DNA from 3 places in the Pseudomonas sp. p1(2021b) genome. Region 1 is predicted to be linked to each of the others. Evidence: riboswitches for the same ligand, from Rfam matches in the RefSeq annotation. Region 1 holds a riboswitch; each other region holds the start of a gene.
What was found. A riboswitch is a leader RNA that binds a small molecule or an ion and turns the genes downstream of it on or off. The one in region 1 is predicted to bind cobalamin.

Region 1 (3,926 bases):
CTGCCGCCGCTTCCGGTACCTGGGCACGATAGTCCCGGGACAAGGTCAGGTGCGGCCGGTATTCCCGGCCCTGCCCGGCGATGCCCAGCGGCAGCACGGCCTGCTCCAGGGCATAGACCAATCGGCGCAAGGCCGGCGGCGTATCCTGCGGCTCCAGCACCAGCACATTGGCCCGTGGCCATACCTGCAAGCGGTCCAGGGTCAGGCGCAGCGGCGTGTCCGGCCCCTTGAGGCTGTCGACGGCCGCGCACAGCGCCGGCACCAAGGCCGCGTCCACGTCCCCCAGGAACAGCAAGGTCAGGTGAAAGTTTTCCGCCGGCACCGGCTTGCCGCTGCGCAAGCCCAGCCCTCGGCGCCACTGCGCCATGGCCCGGCGTTGGGCATCGGTCACCGGCAGGGCGAAGAACAACCGCTTGAAAGGTTGCCCTTTTTCCCGTTCATCCACTGGCATTGGCAAGGGTCCTGTTGCTTAGGCATGGCTGCATCATCGCACAGGCACACCTGCGCCTCACCCCTCATAGCGGGTACCGCCTCGTACCAATGTCTGCCTGGCAATCTGAGATTAATCCTACAAAGCGCCACCATGATTGTTTATGCTGGCGGGCTCAAGCCATGACGCGTGGCCATTTCGACAAGCATCCGTCCATGAAAATCGCACTCGTACTGATCTTCGCCCTCTCGATCGCCTATGTTCACCTGCGCGGTCGGGTTCGCCATAAACTGACCCGCCAGCTGGGTGACCACTCCAGCTTCCTCGCCCCGGTCAATGCCTTCCTGTACCTGTTCTCCCGGCACCCGGCCAAGCCCTACCTGCCGGTGGAGGCGTTCCCGGAGTTGCAGCCGCTGAAGGATCACTGGCAGGAAATCCGCGAAGAAGCCCAGCAGTTGCTGCACGTGGGTGAAATCAAGAAATCCGACAACTACGACGACGTCGGCTTCAACTCGTTCTTCAAGACCGGCTGGAAGCGCTTCTACCTGAAGTGGTACGGCGAGAGCCACCCTTCGGCCATGAAGCTGTGCCCCCGCACCACCGAACTGCTGCAGGGCATCGGTACGGTCAAGGCGGCCATGTTCGCCACCCTGCCGCCGGGCGCCAAGCTGGTACGTCACCGTGACCCCTATGCCGGCTCCTACCGCTACCACCTGGGCCTGGACACACCGAACGACGACGGCTGCTACATCGACGTCGATGGTCAGAAATATTCCTGGCGCGACGGTGAGGCGGTGGTGTTCGACGAGACCTACATCCACTACGCCGCCAACACCACCGAGCACAACCGCATCATTCTGTTCTGCGATGTCGAGCGCCCACTCAAGTACCGCTGGGCGACCGCCTTCAACCGCTGGTTCAGCCGCAACGTCATGGCCGCCGCCGCCGCGCCCAACGATGCCAATGACAAAACCGGCGGCATCAACCGCCTGTTCACCCGCATCTACAAGATCCGCGAACGCGGCAAGGCGATGAAGAAACGCAACCGTACCCGCTACTACCTGGAGAAGTGGGCTGTGGTCGCGGCGCTGGTGCTGTTCTTCATCTACATCTGACCCGGCTCATGAGAGGCGGGCAAGGGTAGAATCTTCGACTAGCCTGAAAGCTCCTGTTGCCAACCCTGCAAGGTGAAGACGATGAGCATGATGGACTGGGACGCCTACCGTAAGCAGTTGATGGCCGGCATCGGCGATCTCAAGCAGCTGTCCCCCGACACCGTGGCCGGCTACATGACCGCCAGCGGTGCGGGGGCCAAGACCAACCACCTCGATGCCAAGACCCGCGAGCTGATCTCCCTGGCGGTGGCCGTCACCACCCGCTGCGATGGGTGCATCGCCGTCCACTCCCAGCAGGCCGTCAAGCACGGCGCCACCCGCGAGGAAATCGCCGAAGCCCTTGGCGTGGCCGTGGCGATGAATGCGGGCGCTGCCCTGGTGTATTCGGCCCGGGTCATGGACGCTGTGGGCAAGGCCAACGATTGACCGTACCGGCGCCGCCCTGCGCGGCGGCGCCGGGCCAACCGACTCCACGGAGCTGCAATGATTCACATCCGCCCCATGACGCCAGAAGACTTCGAGCACTTCTGGCCGACCTTCCAGGCCATCGTCCAGGCCCGCCAGACCTACGCCTTCGACCCCGACCTCAGCTTCGAGCAAGCTCGCCACCTGTGGCTTTCGCTACCGCTGCGCACCCTGGTGGCCGAAGCCGACGGCCAACTGCTGGGCTCGTACTACCTCAAGGCCAACGCAGCAGGCCCCGGCAGCCATGTCGGCAACTGTGGCTACATGGTCGCCGAGGCAGCCCGCGGTCGTGGCGTGGCGCGGCTGATGTGCGAACACTCGCAGAAGCTGGCACGCCAGGAAGGCTTCCTGGCCCTGCAGTTCAACTCGGTGGTGGCCAGCAACGAAGTGGCCGTGGCGCTGTGGCACAAGCTGGGTTTCGAGACTGTCGGCCGGCTGCCCAAGGCCTACCGCCATGCCCAGCTGGGGCTGGTGGACTGCCTGGTGATGTACAAATGGCTGGCCGATGAACCGGTGGTGGAAAAGCCGCCGCTGCTGATCGGGCGCAAGAACATCGAAGCCCGCGTCTCGCGCCGTCGCGGTCGCTGACCCCTCCCCTGCGCATTTGACTCCCTCGCCAATCGATGGTCAGATGCGCGCCAGTTTCAGGTGTCCTGCGCCGCCGCGCGCAGGGTGAAACGGGAAGCCGGTGCGTCCTTTGCAGGACAAGTCCGGCGCTGCCCCCGCAACGGTAAGCGAGCGAACCCTTCGACAAACCACTGTGCCTGTGCATGGGAAGGTGAAGGCGTTCATGACCCTCGCAAGCCCGGAGACCGGCCTGAAGCTTCGTTGGCAACCCCGCGGTGGGCGGGCGCAGGCCGGTTTCGCGTGCGCCCCTGCGTGCGCGATAGGTCTCCATGCGTTGTTTCCACCGGGATCCATTCCTTCCTGCAACTGTGGAACGACATGTCCCGTACCTACAAGCTTCACACCCTGGCGGCCTGCCTGGCCGTCGCCCTGCCGGCCTGGCCCGATGAGCCCGACGGCCAGGCCCTGACACTACCCTCTACAGCGATCACCGAGGCCCTCGACCCGCAGGCCATCGACCTGGGCACCCCGACCCAGGCCGGCTCGCGCCTGGGCCTGAGCGCGCTGGAAACGCCGGCCAGCACCAGCACCATCAGCGCCGAGCAGATCCAGAGGCGTAACAACGCCACGCTCCAGGACGCCGTGACCCGCTCGCCCGGCATCACCTTCACCGGCAGCCCAGGCGACGGCAACACCGGCCTTTCGGCTCGGGGTTTCGAAGGCCAAAGCTCGGTGATGACGCTGTTCGATGGCTCACGCCTGTACAGTGGCGCAGGCACCCTGACCTTCCCGGTCGACCCATGGATGATCGAACGGGTCGAGGTGATCCGTGGGCCGGCCTCGGTGCTCTACGGCGAAGGTGCCACCGGCGCGGTGGTCAATGCGATCCCGAAGAAGCCGTTCGCCGGGCCGGTGCACAACCACCTGCGCCTGGGCTACGGCGCCTGGGACCGGCAACAGCTGGGCCTGGACAGCGGGGGCAGCCTTGGAGAGCGGCTGAGCTATCGGGTGACCCTGAACCGGCAGGCCGGCAACGGCTGGGTCGAGCGCACCGACTCGCGCAGCCTGGCCCTGAGCGCCGCCCTGCGCCTGGACGCCAGCGACGACCTGAGTTTCACTCTCGCCCACGAACGCGGCGACGCGGAACCGGCCAACTACTACGGTACCCCACTGATCGATGGACATTACCGCAGCAGCCTGCGCAAGAAGAACTACAACATCGACAATGATGTGCAGCGCTACCATGACGAGTGGACCCGCCTGAACAGCGACTGGCACCTGAGCGAAAACCTGTCGGCCAGCAACCAGCTGTACTACATCAAGAGCCGGCGACACTGGCGCAATGCCGA
Region 2 (3,926 bases), 1.1 Mb from region 1:
CTGGTGGGCTGCAGCCAGCAGGCGGGCGAGCAGCTCCGGCGCCACCTCGCCGCCAGCGAAATGGCGCATGTCGCGGCGCTCGCCGATGGCGCGGTAGACCGCAGCGCGCTCGGCATCGGAGAAGGCGTGCTCGCTCATGGTCGCAGCAGCGCCGCCGCCGCGTCGGGGTTGGAGGGGAAATAGAAGTGCACGTAGGACGCAGTCAGGCGGCCGATGCGATACACCGCCTCGTTGCCACGCCCACCGTTGGGGCTTTGCCCACGGGCGATCGGCTCGAGCGTGGTCGTGGTCAGCGAATGATGGTAGGTATGGCCACGCAAGGTGCCTTCGGGCAGTTCCACCGCTTGCAGGGCCAGGGCTGCCAGGCGCTTTTGCATCACCGCCTCGCCCGGCAGCAGGCCGAGCAGCTCAGCCCGCTCGCCGGCCACGTCGGTCAGGGCGTCGAGCAGGTAGAGCATGCCGCCGCATTCGGCCAACAAGGGTTTGCCCTGGGCGTGGTGGGCGCGGATCGCCTCCAGCATCGGCGCGTTGCCGGCCAGGGCGCGGTGGTGCAACTCCGGGTAGCCGCCGGGCAGGTAGAGGCTGTCGACCGGCGGCAGCTCAAGGTCATGTACCGGTGAGAAGAACAGCAGTTGCGCCCCCAACCGGCGCAGCAGGTCGAGGTTGGCCCCATAGGTGAAGGCGAAGGCTTCGTCCCGGGCGACGCCGATACGCACGCCGGCCAAGGTCGCGGCGCTGGCCGCAGGCACAGGTGCGTCGAACGCCACCGGTGGCGGCAAGGCGGCGTCACAGCTGGCACCCAGGGCATCGGCGGCAGCATCCAGGCGCATGTCCAGGTCGTTGAGTTCGCTGGCCTGGACCAGCCCCAGGTGGCGGCTGGGCAGCTCGATGCCGCGCTCGCGGGATAAACCGCCGTACCAACGTAGGCCCTCGGTCAGGCTGCCTTCGAGCAATTGTGCGTGGCGCAGGCTGCCGACCCGGTTGGCCAGCACCCCGGCAAAGGGCAGGTCGGGCTGGTAGCGCGCCAGGCCCAGGGCCAGGGCGCCGAAGGTCTGGGCCATGGCGGTGCCATCGATCACCGCCAGCACCGGCACGCCGAAATGACGTGCCAGGTCAGCGCTCGACGGGGTGCCATCGAACAGCCCCATGACCCCTTCGATCAGGATCAAGTCGGCCTCGCCCGCCGCCTCCCAGAGCAGGCGCCGGCTTTCCTCGGCGCCGATCATCCACAGGTCGAGCTGGTACACCGGTGCGCCGCTGGCGCGTTCGAGGATCATCGGGTCGAGGAAGTCCGGCCCGCACTTGAAGACCCGGACCTTGCGGCCCAGGTTGCGGTGCAGGCGCGCCAGGGCGGCGGTGACCGTGGTCTTGCCTTGGCCTGACGCGGGTGCCGCGATCAGCACCGCCGGGCAGTGCCGGACCTGGTTCATAGCTCCACGCCCTTCTGGGCGCGGATTCCGGCCTGGAAGGCATGCTTGACCATGCCCATTTCGGTGACGGTGTCGGCCAGCTCGATCATCTCCGGCTTGGCGGCACGGCCGGTGACGATCACGTGTTGCATCGGCGGGCGCGCCTGGATATCGGCCAGTACCTGGTCGAGGTCAAGATAACCGTGCTTGAGGGCGATGTTCAGTTCATCGAGCACCACGAACTGCAGCGAAGGGTCCTGCAGCATCTGGCGCGAAACCGCCCAGGCGGCTTCGGCGGCGGCGATGTCGCGCTGGCGATCCTGGGTTTCCCAGGTAAAGCCCTCGCCCATCACGTGGTAGCGCACCTGTTCGGGGAAGCGGCGGAAGAACAGCTCTTCGCCGGTGCTGTTGCGCCCTTTGATGAACTGCACCACGCCACACTGCATGCCGTGGCCCAATGCGCGGGCGAGCATGCCGAAGGCCGAGCTGCTCTTGCCCTTGCCGTTGCCGGTGAGCACCAGCAGCAGGCCACATTCGTTGGGGGCATTGGCGATACGTTCGTCGATGATCGCCTTCTTGCGCTGCATGCGCGCCAGGTGACGTTCGTCGCGCTCGGTGGAATCGCTCATCAGGGTTCTCCGCAGGCTGTCACCGCGCACGGGCGACGACAGGTCGATAGGCAGGCAGCCGGAGAACGCGCAGGAGCCGTGGCAGACGCGCCACGGTGCACCGCGCATCACCCTCCGTGATGCCGTTGGCAGTGACAGGCCGGTCTCCGGGCTCGTGAGCGAGGCCTTGGGCCCCTGTACCGCGCGCCTTCCCGGGGCATGTCCCCAGTGGCCCTGCGCGGCCTTTGACTCACCTACCGTTGCGGGGGCAGCGCCGGGATCGCGCCTTCGCTGGCGCCCACCGGCTTCCCAGTTTCACCCTGCCCAGCGTTGGCTGGCAGGGCACCTGAAACACGTCGCGAAGGTTAGAGGGTTGGATCGGGAGCGTCAAATGAAGCGAGGCCCCGATACCCCAATCATGGCCCGAAGAAACGCTCTACCAGATGTGGCGCTCCCAGCCGTTCGAGATAGGCGCCTCTGTCGAACGGGTCACCGCTACGCAGGTCGTATACCGGGCCGCCTTGAGGCTTGCTTACCTGCCTGAGTCTGACCTTGACGAACCGATAGTCGACACCGACGATTTCAGAGACTTCGTCGATCTGGAAATACGTTCCCGGCAGGAACAGCGTCTCGACTTCATAGCCATGGGCAGAGAGCGGCGCGATCTGCCTGCCGCTGCGGTAGCGACCGGCTGGCAGTTCGAACACTACAGAGGTGTCGTCGAAAACGCCCTCCAGGCCGCGACTCGAAAGCTTGTCCGGATCGGCCGAGAACTTACGAATGATGTAGGGGTTTTCGGTAAAGGACGTCAGGTCGGTGTTGACCAGAATATCCCCTTCGCTGAAACGCCCGCTGCGAAAGTGCACGCCACTGGTACCGCGCTCGCCGCACCCCCCTCGATACAACGGAACCTCGGCATCGGCAGGCAGTCGCTCCAGGGAGTCGGCCAGTTTGTCGAGATAGCTGGCTTCGTCTCCATAGCTGAAGTTGCGCACCCCCTGACGCAGGTAATCATTGATGGAGTCATCCATGGTGTAGGTATCGATCAGGTGATTCTTGAAGCGGCCATCATGCTTGTAGGTGTAGGTGGAGGCGCCATGGTGGTCGATATAGTCGAACCCTTCATCGTCCACCAACGGCTCGGCATCGCTCGCCAGCTCGGGGATGTCGAGCTGCTCGAACAGGCTTTCCTGGCGGGCCATGGCGGTGTCGGACAGAAACTCGCTGCGCTGCTCATCGGTGAGCATGTACTCATCCCAAAAGGCCGACGACTGCTGGGCAAGCCCATCCCCTGGCGCGCCTCCCGCGAGGCGCGGCGGGCCCAGCAACTCCCATTCGCCCGCTTCATTCAGACGCACGGGGCGTATCGGCGCGAAGGCGAAGGGGTTGTCGGGGGGCACGATGAGCCAAGTGTTCAGCTCGGTGCTGTAGCGCACGCGATACGGCAGGCCTTGCAGTTCGATCCAACTCTCGCCCTTGGGGCCCAAGTGGATGCCGCGCAACATCTGGCGGCCTTGTGGCAGGCCATACAGGATTTCGTTGGCTTGCTGGTCTTGCAGCCAACCTTGAGGCTCGGCAAGCGGTTGCCAGTCAGCCAGCGATACGCCCGTTTCATGAAATGCCGCGCGATAGGCCAGGGTGGCATAGCTGGCACCGAAGCCGAGCTCGATCATGTTCAACGCGGCGAAGATCGAATCGATGATGGCGCCGCGCAGGGCATCCTGCCGTGCCGTACGGCTGCGTGCATGGGTTGCAGCATCCACATCCAGCCAGACCTTGGTCACCGACGCCGCCAGCAATGCCAGGCTGATACCGGGCGACAAGGGCACCAGCAAGGCGCTGACCTTGATGAAGGCGGCCAGATAACCGGTGAGCATGGCCTTGCGCAATTGCTGGTTATCGACCATCA
Region 3 (3,926 bases), 570 kb from region 1:
CCAGGCAGTTGAACAGGTTCAGGGCGTTGGCCTTGCCGCCCTGGCGCAGGTAATGCCACAGGCGTTCGGCCTGTGCGCCAGTCACCGTGCCCAGACCAGTCAGTTCCGGGTCCGGACGGTCGTCACCGGGCACCAGGATCAGCTGGATGCCACGGGCGGCCAACGCCACCAGCTGCTCGACACCATAGCGCCAATAGCCGACGCCACCGTGCAACGACACCAGGATCACCTTCGCATGGCGCAGCACCTGGTCCACATAAAGGTCGACCGAGGCGTGGTTCTGCACCTGCATGGGGTTGGCCAGGCGCAGGCTGGGGAAGCCCTCCGGCAGCTGCTCGGCGGTTTCGGCGAGCAACGCCAGGTGCGAGTCGCCGCTGCAGAGAATCACCAGTTCGGCCGGCGTCTGGCCGAGGTCGGCGATGCTGTCGTCCGGCACGAAGCCGCCGGGCTGGGTCCGCAGCAGGTGCATGGGTCAGGCGCCCAGGGCCTGGCGCAGGCGCGCTTCCAGCTGCGCGGCGTCCAGGTCCTGGCCGATCAGCACCAGGCGCGTGACGCGTGGCTCGTCAGCGCGCCAGGCACGGTCGAAGTGCTTGTCGAAGCGGGTGCCGACGCCCTGGATCAGCAAGCGCATGGGCTTGCCGGGGATGGCGGCGAAGCCCTTGGCGCGCAGGATGCCGAACTCCACCACCAGTTGGGTCAGGGCGTCGAGCAGCAGGCTCTCGTCCGCCTCCGGCAGGTCGATGGAAATGGAGTCGAAGGCATCGTGGTCGTGATCGTCGTGGTCATCGCCGTCGTGATGGGCATCATGGTGGGTACGGCGACCGTCGATGTGCGCCTCGGCCTCGGCCCCCACGCCAAGCAGCACCTCAAGCGGCAGGCGGCCGCTGCTGGCCTCGATGACCTTGACCGCCGGCGGCAGCTCCTCCAGCACCTCGGCACGGACCTTGGCCAGGCCTGTAGCATCGATCAGGTCAGCCTTGTTGAGCACCACCAGGTCGGCGCTGGCCAGCTGGTCGGCGAACAGCTCGTGCAGGGGCGACTCATGGTCCAGGTTGGGGTCGAGCTTGCGCTGGGCATCCACCTGATCGGGATAGGCCGCGAAGGTGCCGGCGGCCACGGCCGGGCTGTCGACCACGGTGATCACGGCGTCGACGGTGCAGGCGTTGCGGATTTCCGGCCACTGGAAGGCCTGTACCAGTGGCTTGGGCAAGGCCAGGCCGCTGGTTTCGATGAGAATGTGGTCCAGGTCACCGCGGCGTGCCACCAGTTCACGCATGACCGGGAAGAACTCCTCCTGCACGGTGCAGCACAGGCAACCGTTGGCCAGTTCGTAGACACGGCCACTGGCCTCCTCCTCGGTGCAACCGATGCTGCATTGCTTGAGAATTTCGCCATCGATGCCCAGTTCGCCGAACTCGTTGACGATGACCGCGATACGCCGGCCCTGGGCGTTATCGAGCATGTGCCGAAGCAAGGTGGTCTTGCCCGAGCCGAGGAAGCCGGTGACGATGGTGACGGGGAGCTTGGCCAGTGTTTTCATGTCGCGATGCCCTTGGCAGGATGGCGCGGGCATGCAGGACGAAAGCCTCGGCCTTGTCGGTCGGGCTCGTTCGCCACCGGATCACCCCGCCCGGTTGAAAGTCGAAAACGTCACGAGGCAGGTCTCCTGGCTTGCACCGTACCGGCCGGAGCCGGTGGAGCGACGCCTTCCCGCGCAGGGCGCAGTGGCTGTGTCGATCCTGTTCAGTGCCTACAGTTGCGGGGGCAGCCGCGGCTTGGACCGCGTTCCCGTCTTAGCTGCGGCCGACGCCGCAGAACCTCGAAGCGGCAAGGCTACGCAGTGGTGGGTAGGCGGTCAACCATCAGCGCAGTATTCCCTCCATCTCCATAGAGAATGGATTTTGTGGGGGCGGCGCACTCTCGATGGGAGCTGGCGATAGCCTGCGATGGGCTGCAAAGCAGCCCCAAGCCCTCAAACGCTGGAACCCCTCCAGACTCAGCGCCTTCGACACCAATTGACGGAGCATCGGCCGCATGCTTTGCTTGCACCTTGCGTTCAGGTGCCCCCTCGGGGGTGAAACGGGAAACCGGTGCGTCGCAGGCCCCAAGGGGCCAGACAAGGCCGGTGCTGCCCCCGCAACGGTAAGCGAGTGCGCGTCTTGACCACTGTGCCGCGTCGTATGGCATGGGAAGGTGACGCTGTCCAGGGAGCCTGCCTCCTCCTCGCCAGCCCGGAGACCGGCCTGACGACGAATGAACACCCCGCGGTGGGCGGGTGCTGTCGTGTGCCCTGGGCAAACCCTGCCCAGGCGTGACGCCCGTGCCCGTCGCCCCTAAAAAAGCAGAGGAACGCGTCATGTCCGTCACCAGTGCCAAACACAGCATCGCCACTCCCGTCAGCCTCAGCCAGCGCGTGCTGCTCGCCATCGGCGCCAGCCTGCTGGGCCTGTGCCTGGTCTACTTCGCCGGCTTCTCGCACATCGAGGCCGTGCACAACGCCGCCCACGATACCCGCCACAGCGCCGCCTTCCCTTGCCACTGAGTACGCCTGCATGATCAAGCGCATTGCCCGCACCGCCGGCTTCAGCGGGTTGCTCGCTGCCCTGCTGCTTACGCTGTTGCAGAGCCTCTGGGTCACGCCGCTGATTCTCCAGGCGGAAACCTACGAGAACAACGCCCCGAGCGCCGAGCACCACGCGCATGACGATGGCGTGGCCGCCCACACCCACGACGCCGAAGCCTGGGCCCCTGAGGACGGCTGGCAACGCCTGGGGTCCACGACCGGTAGCAACCTGGTGGTGGCCGTCGGCTTCGCCCTGGTCCTTGTCGCGCTGTACAGCTTGCGCGAACCCCGCACGTTGGGCACCGGAGCCTTGTGGGGGCTGGCCGGCTTTGCGGTGTTCTGCCTGGCGCCCACCCTCGGGCTGCCGCCGGAACTGCCAGGCACTGTTGCGGCCGACCTGGGCCAACGCCAGGTCTGGTGGATCAGCACGGCGGCTGCCACCGCCGTGGGCTTGGCGCTGGCAGTGTTCGCCCGGCATTGGCTGTTCAAGGCGCTCGGTGTGGCCTTGCTTACAGCCCCCCATCTGGTAGGCGCCCCTCAGCCAACCGTCCATGAGAGCCTGGCCCCCGAGGCCCTGGAAACCCAATTCAAGCTTGCCTCCTGGTTGACCAATGCGGCCTTCTGGCTCGCGCTCGGCCTGCTCAGCGCCTGGCTTTATCGTCGTTCCAGCCAGGCCTGATGACTCGCCCTCCCGTGTTGCCGGCGTTCTACGCCGGCTTCGGCTGTCGCAAAGGCTGCCCGGCCGACCACCTCGAGCGGCTCCTGCGTGACGCACTGGCTGCCCATGGCCTGCAACTGGCGCAATTGCGCGGCATCGCCAGCATCGACCTCAAGGCCGAAGAAGCCGGGTTGCAGGCACTGGCCAGCCGCCTCGGGCTCGCCCTGACGCTGTTTCCGTCCGTACAATTGCACGCCTTCGAACCATTGCTCAGCCATCGCTCTGCCGCCGCATTCAACCACAGTGGCTGCTGGGGGGTCGCCGAAAGTGCAGCATTGGCGCTGGCCGCACAAAAACAAGGGACGCCCCGGTTGCTGGTGCCACGCCAGGTAGGCGACCGGGCTACCGTTGCCCTGGCGTGCAGCCGATAATCGCTGCTCCTTATTGCCCTACTGCAAGGACTTCCCATGACGGTCTTCTTCATCGGTGCCGGCCCCGGCGATCCGGAATTGATCACGATCAAGGGCCAGCGCCTGATCCGTCAGTGCCCGGTGATCATCTATGCCGGCTCACTGGTGCCCGCAGCCGTCCTGCAGGGCCATAATGCCCATACGGTGATCAACAGCGCCGAACTGCACCTCGACCAGATCATCGCAGCCATGCGCAACGCCCATGAACAAGGCCAGGATGTCGCCCGCGTGCACA

Region 2: linked by a shared signal. The riboswitch ahead of cobO (cob(I)yrinic acid a,c-diamide adenosyltransferase) and the one ahead of K8374_RS10740 (TonB-dependent receptor) in region 1 are both predicted to bind cobalamin.
Region 3: linked by a shared signal. The riboswitch ahead of cobW (cobalamin biosynthesis protein CobW) and the one ahead of K8374_RS10740 (TonB-dependent receptor) in region 1 are both predicted to bind cobalamin.

Annotation. Positions count from the first base shown of each region.
Region 1 is NZ_CP083746.1:2,317,662-2,321,587, reverse strand. It holds gene thpR (RNA 2',3'-cyclic phosphodiesterase) at 1-451, opposite strand, end outside; gene lpxO (lipid A hydroxylase LpxO) at 646-1,545, shown strand; gene K8374_RS10750 (carboxymuconolactone decarboxylase family protein) at 1,627-1,971, shown strand; gene K8374_RS10745 (GNAT family N-acetyltransferase) at 2,029-2,598, shown strand; cobalamin riboswitch at 2,640-2,846, shown strand; gene K8374_RS10740 (TonB-dependent receptor) at 2,956-3,926, shown strand, end outside.
Region 2 is NZ_CP083746.1:1,195,980-1,199,905, reverse strand. It holds gene bluB (5,6-dimethylbenzimidazole synthase) at 1-138, opposite strand, end outside; gene K8374_RS05615 (cobyrinate a,c-diamide synthase) at 135-1,430, opposite strand; gene cobO (cob(I)yrinic acid a,c-diamide adenosyltransferase) at 1,427-2,038, opposite strand; cobalamin riboswitch at 2,158-2,382, opposite strand; gene K8374_RS05605 (ADP-ribosyltransferase) at 2,434-3,926, opposite strand, start outside.
Region 3 is NZ_CP083746.1:2,891,626-2,895,551, forward strand. It holds gene cobN (cobaltochelatase subunit CobN) at 1-469, opposite strand, end outside; gene cobW (cobalamin biosynthesis protein CobW) at 473-1,540, opposite strand; cobalamin riboswitch at 1,639-1,837, opposite strand; cobalamin riboswitch at 2,042-2,262, shown strand; gene K8374_RS13515 (CbtB domain-containing protein) at 2,357-2,542, shown strand; gene K8374_RS13520 (CbtA family protein) at 2,553-3,242, shown strand; gene K8374_RS13525 (cobalamin biosynthesis protein) at 3,260-3,652, shown strand; gene cobM (precorrin-4 C(11)-methyltransferase) at 3,689-3,926, shown strand, end outside.